Regions from separate parts of the Clostridium sp. FP1 genome, predicted to be linked through region 2. Evidence: riboswitches for the same ligand, from Rfam matches in the RefSeq annotation. Region 2 holds a riboswitch; the other holds the start of a gene.

Region 1 (3,218 bases), 1.1 Mb from region 2:
TTAAAAAAATACAAATAGATTTTAATAATCCATTTGTATTTTTATATTTTACATCTCATTTCATAGAACTTCTTTACAATTTGTTTACAAAGTACAAAAAAAATATCTAGTTATATCTTTGATAGTTTTTTTATAAATTTATAGATATATATATATCCTTCCTCTGTTTTTTCTTTTTTTAATTCCGCAGGCATTGCAGTTAAATATGCTTTTATTTCTGTCATGGTATTAAAACTTGCACTTTTTTTATCTGCCCCTTGCAGCGTTCCTAGCCACTTTTTTAATTCAACAGTTTGAACTGCACTAATATCTTTTTCCGAAAGTTTATTTAATATTTTAAGGTCTGCATTTACCATTTCAATGATTTGTGAACTGGTTGCATCATTGCCAATCACTTGAAAATTTATTTTAACATACTCTATCTTACTTGCTTGTAACTCCTTAGTTATAATATCAATACTACCTTTGGGATAAATACCAAGTAAAACCCTATTTGAATTATTTTCTTCAATAATAAAGGGTGTACCAGACTTCATTAAACTATTTTTCAAAACCAAAGCGTTTGCCTTGTTACTAAACGTACCACATTGTATTCCTACATACTCATTAATAATGCCTTCAGAAACTACTTTAGAAGTATCTTTAGTATTTTTATTTGTTACCTTATCTTTTTCTAAACCTATTTTAGTAGTTTTATCCCCTATAGTTGCATTTGTATTATTCTTAGGTAATAGTTTGGAAAATATGCTGCCCAGTGCAATAGCTGCTATTATAATTAATATAAAAACCAGCATAAAATTATTTTTTTTCCTAGGTGGTTTATAATTATATCTAGTATATTTCATACTAACATCCCCCAACTTAATAAATCCTTATTTAAAATATTATTATTTGAAAGCTGATTTTAGAATAAAAAAAGGAAAATATATTAGACATATATAGATAAAAAAAAATCCGACAATGAATGTCGGATTATAGTATATCTAATTGAGTATTCTTCTTGCACCAGCGAATCTTTCATTGTAATAACTTTTATCTAAATTACTCACTGTAACTTTCCTGCTTCCTGATGAGGCATGTATAAACTCTCCATCCCCTGCATAAATACCAACATGTGAAACTGGTCCATCTGTATTAAAGAAAATTAAATCTCCTTGTTTTAGATTGTCTCTAGGTACTGGACTTCCCTCACCTATTTGAGAACCTGCATAATGTGGTAAATCTACTCCAAAAGCATTATAAACATACTTTGTAAAGCCTGAACAATCAAAGGATTTAGGTCCCGAAGCTCCCCATACGTATGGTTTTCCAATAAAATCATAGGCATAAGCAATTAAATCCATTTCACTACCTTCAACTAATTCTTTAGTTGAAATTCCTCCTCTAGATAATCTTTTTTCCACTTCTTTTTTCTTTTTTTGCGAACTTCTTTCTGGAACTTTAATAACCTTATCTGTTTTAAAAGTTACACAGCGAAGAAACACTTGTGTGGGCCCTTTAATTACAATATCAGCTTTTACCATTTCTGTTTTCATACTTGTAAAAAAACCTATGAATAATAGAAAAATTGCCATTTTGACTAAATTAGATTTTAAAGTGTTCACTCCATTCCCTCCTAAAGCTTCCGAAGTTAGCTGACGGGTTCGGGATTGAAGGCTCCCTACTAGTAAATATCTACTATTTTCTAGATTAACCCCATAATTCTTGGTTCCTCCGTACCTATATATAAATAGGATTCAGCTTAATTTATTGTAAATATTTTTCATGAAAATATCAATAGCTTTAATGACCTTTGAAAAGAACTGAATATTATAAGCATTATTTCATTTTATTGAATTAAATTCTTTTTTTAAAATTAAAATATCCTTGTCTTTGCTATTTATTTCTAAAAAATTACTTGTCACTCTACTTATTTCAAAGTTATTATTTTTCCATATTTTCATCATACCCTTATTATCAGCTGAAACAAAAGTATAGAAATTACGTATTCCATAATTTTTATACAAATGTTTTATGAATTCATCAATAATTGTAGTAGCTACATCAACATCACATAATCCAAATTCTATTAAATAGCACATAATCCACACTTCATTTGGATTTTTAAATTCTATTCTCCCTTTAATAATTCCTATAAGTTCACTACCCCTTAAAACTTTAAGAAAGTATTCTCCCTCACTTACATAATACTCTAAATATCTTTCGTAGAAATCCACAATCCCGTAATCCTGACTCGCATCTATATTAAATCCTTGCTTAGAATTAATCCAATCTTCAATTTTAGTAATATCTTCTTTTTCTACACTCATGATACTAACATCATCAAACACAATATCTATATTAAACATATTCTCACCTCTTGGATAATTAAAATCTACGTTAGTAATTAATTCTACATTACATTTAAATTTCCTTCAATAAAAAAAGTATATATTACTAAGCATTTAAAATGCCATATAAATTTTATAACCCTATAATTTTTTATAGGGTTATAAAATAAATGATTTCTGTAATTTATTTCTGCTTTATGTTGAACTTAAGACTATTTTTATTCCTCACTATACATAAGTGTAAGTCTAACAATTCTTCTAACTATATTTCTTGCCTCTGCATAAGGCATACCATACCTGGTCAAACTTCTAAATATAGCAGGATTATACCTTTCAATTTTTCTTACAATAGCATCAACATCATTGTATTTTGGATTAACTCTATTTTGATTATTATATCCACCTTCATCTTCATATTTGTCCATTTGCCTTAATCCCTCATTCTCATCCCCATAATCTTTCATAGATGCATCTCCATACATCATAGACATTGAATTAAGCCCATTCATAGACATATCTTCATTAAATTGATTCATTCCCATACCTGGGTCCATTTCCATATTTGGATTTACATCTTGCATGTATCCCATTGGCCTACCCATATTTGGGTTCATACCCATACTTGTGTTCATACCCATATTTGGGTTCATACCCATACTTGTGTTCATACCCATATTCGGCATGCTATTCATTTGTCCATATCCATACATCATAGGTTCAAATGGAATCATTTCATATTCTTCATCCATATCTGTATCTTCAAAGTTTCTGCCCTCTAGATTCATCATTGCCCTCCCTACTTTCCATATTACTAATACATTAACAATTTATGCTAGAGGCAACGTTTTGATACTAATTTTTATAATAAATTTTTGAAAGGGTATTTTA
Region 2 (3,218 bases):
GAGCTTAAAAACCACTTTGCAGCACATATTGAAGCTATGGGCATAAGTATTGTAAATGAGAGAATAAATAATGTTTACGCTATGGGAGATTACTTTGCATTAATGGTAAATGATAAAATATATGAGGCTAAATCAATAATTTTAGCTACAGGTATAGAATATGGAAAACCATTAAAAGGAGAAGAAAAGTTATTAGGAAAAGGAGTAGGTTACTGTGCTACCTGTGATGCTCCATTGTATAAAGGTAAGACAGTTGTTGTAGTAGGATATAACAAAGGGAGTGAAGAAGAAACTAATTTTGTCAGTGAATTATGTGGAAAAACATATTATGTTCCAATGTACAGAGGGGAATATAAACTAAATCCTAATGTAGAGATAATAAATCATAAACCTTTAGAAATAGTAGGTGTTGATAGGGTAACTAAAATTGTTTTGGAGCAGGGTGAAATAATTACAGATGGAATTTTCATGCTAAGAGATAGTTTATCTCCAAGCCAATTAGTTCCGGGGCTTGAGATAGAAGAAGGGCATATAAAAGTAGATAGAAATATGCAAACAAACATAGAAGGGTGTTATGCTGCAGGAGACTGCACCGGAAAGCCATATCAGTATATGAAGTCAGCTGGTGAGGGACTTGTAGCTGCATTATCGGCAGTTTCATATTTGGATTCAGCTAAGAAATAAATTTAGGCAGCTAACTTTAGTTAAAACTAACTTTAGTTAAAACTAACTTTAGTTAAAACTAACTTTAGTTAAAACTAACTTTAGTTAAAACTAATTGGGGTTAGCTGCCTGGACTGTAGTGTATAACTACAGTTTTTTTTATTTAACTACAAAAAATACATGATTTCCTATAGTTTTTATATTGGCCTTTTTTATATCCTTCATCCATTGAGAAGTTGATATTTCAGGATTATAAAAGAAAACAGCCTTATCTGTAGGATCTTTACCTTTTAATGCATCTAATACAGCTGTGTAACTAGCGGAATCTGGAATAACATCTGGTTTGCCTTGGTGAACTACCTTTCCACTTTTAACACAAGAAAAGGCATTTTTTTGATTAATAACACCAGAAATAGACTTTGGGAAACCGGCATGTCTAGTACGATTTAATATAACGGAGGCTACTGCAAGTTTGCCACTAGCAGGTTCACCACAACTCTCAGCATATACAACTTGAGACATTAAATAAATATCTTTATCAGTAACATAAACCGAGTCATTGGATCCATTAAATACAGCTAGTGCTTCTATTTTCTCATTATATAAATCTTTGATTTCTGAACCCTGTGAATATAAATATTCTCCCTTTGCGTTTAAATTAGGTAATAATGTGAATAATGTTAAAATACAAACTAAAAAAGTAAATTTTTTCATACTATCCTCTCCTTTTGCCTACGGAGTTAGCTGACGGGTTCGGAAAAGGTTTAACCTACACAAATTGTGATTCACCCCAAATGCTTGGTTCCTCCGTGTTTTTTTTACTTAGGCAATAATAGTGTGCCCAGGAGAATGAATATAATACATTAATTTTATTTATTCTTTAGTTCAATAAAGGTTTTAATAAATACACTATAGTAATTTTCTAACTCAGCAAATTTTAAATTGGAAGAGGTATATAAAGAGTCTGATGCTGATGAATTTACAGTAGCACTTAGGGCTTGAATTTTTTCATTTGTAAGTGCAAGTTTAAAATCCTTTAAATAATTTTCATACATATCTAATAGGGGTTTGAAGGATTCATAAGTAGCAGCAGTAGAGGTCGGTATAGATAAACTTTTAAAAGTAGTTTGCACATTGCTTAGTTTTACAAGATTATCACCTATTAGTAACAAGAGATCATCATAGGACATATTATTTTTTCTTACCTTTACCACATAAGAGTAATAATTGATTTTAATATCTAAAAAACTTTTGGATATGGTATCAATTTTACTAATGAACTCCTTAGTTTGATTAGATTTAATATCTTCTTCCACTTGCATTCTTATTGCCATATAACTGTCGTTAAGTACATCATCAATGAAGGTTAATGAAGTTTTTGGAAGGGTTATTTTAACATTATAAATATCTATTAATGAGTAAAAATTCATGCAGTTATTTCTATAAGTTTTAAGAGTGGTACTAAATTCATCTGCAGAAGAACCAGAGGGATCATTTAAAATTGCTAGTGCTTGCTTATAAATTGATAAGTTATTATCTAAACCTAGTTTTAGATTTTCATGATCTTTTTTATATTTTGAGGTTGGTTTAGAATTTGTTAAGTTATCCTTTAATTTAGTTAAATCATTAATACTACTGGGTAATTGCTTTTTTGCATATTCAACATCTATTGTTCCGTTAGTATTAAAAAGTTGTTCTATATTTTTATTAACTTCGTTAATACCCTTAATATTTTTTGTTATAGTGGTTTCATAGGAGGCATATACTTTATTTAAAGATGAATAGTAGCTGGCAAAGAAAATTCCTGTGGAGGTCATTATGATAGATAGAAAAAGTATAATTTTAAATGTTTTCCTTTTTTTATTAGCATCTGCAATATCTTTTTTTTCGCTCAAATAAACTCACTCCCTTATTTTTGTATTATATTATTATATTATCATAATAGAGTTAAATTATTCTAGAAAAATTATACAATTACATCCTTTTAGGATAAATTGTAGAATTGTAGTCTTTATCATTTGAAAATACATAAATTAATAGAATAACCACTGAACATAAATCTATTTATTATAATAAAATTAACTTATAATTTATATTAATAAGCCATAGCATGGTGTATAATTATAAATAAGAGTTTTATTAAGGGGGTGTGGCTTTATGGATGTACTTAAGTTAATGTTAAGCACAATTAAAAATATAAGTTTCTTTTCAGTTTTGGATATATTAGTGGTGGCCTATATATTCTATAAAACTTATATGCTAATGAAGGAAACAAGAGCTGAGCAGTTATTAAAAGGGATAGTGCTTATTTTTCTACTTATTCCTATAAGTCAGTTGCTTAATCTTACAGTATTAAATTGGATTTTAAATAAGACCATAACAATCGGTGTTTTGACTATTGTTATAATCTTTCAACCAGAAATAAGAAGAGCCTTAGAGCACCTGGGAAGGACAGCGTTTACGGACAAACACATATTTGAAAATGAAGAGACTATGGAAATAGTTATAACTGAAATTGTTAATGCTGTTGAAAACTTATCAAAAAGTAAAACAGG

Evidence for each region. A riboswitch is a leader RNA that binds a small molecule or an ion and turns the genes downstream of it on or off. The one in region 2 is predicted to bind cyclic di-AMP.
Region 1: it holds a riboswitch for cyclic di-AMP, as region 2 does, so the genes downstream of both, G9F70_RS18045 (C40 family peptidase) here and G9F70_RS22665 (cell wall hydrolase) in region 2, are expected to answer to the same signal.

What each region holds. Positions count from the first base shown of each region.
Region 1 is NZ_JAAMNJ020000001.1:3,687,418-3,690,635, forward strand. It holds gene G9F70_RS18040 (SPOR domain-containing protein) at 111-845, opposite strand; gene G9F70_RS18045 (C40 family peptidase) at 984-1,604, opposite strand; cyclic di-AMP (ydaO/yuaA leader) riboswitch at 1,606-1,752, opposite strand; gene G9F70_RS18050 (GNAT family N-acetyltransferase) at 1,824-2,348, opposite strand; gene G9F70_RS18055 (hypothetical protein) at 2,549-3,118, opposite strand.
Region 2 is NZ_JAAMNJ020000001.1:4,787,955-4,791,172, reverse strand. It holds gene G9F70_RS22670 (NAD(P)/FAD-dependent oxidoreductase) at 1-684, shown strand, start outside; gene G9F70_RS22665 (cell wall hydrolase) at 823-1,377, opposite strand; cyclic di-AMP (ydaO/yuaA leader) riboswitch at 1,379-1,502, opposite strand; gene G9F70_RS22660 (hypothetical protein) at 1,533-2,558, opposite strand; gene cdaA (diadenylate cyclase CdaA) at 2,821-3,218, shown strand, end outside.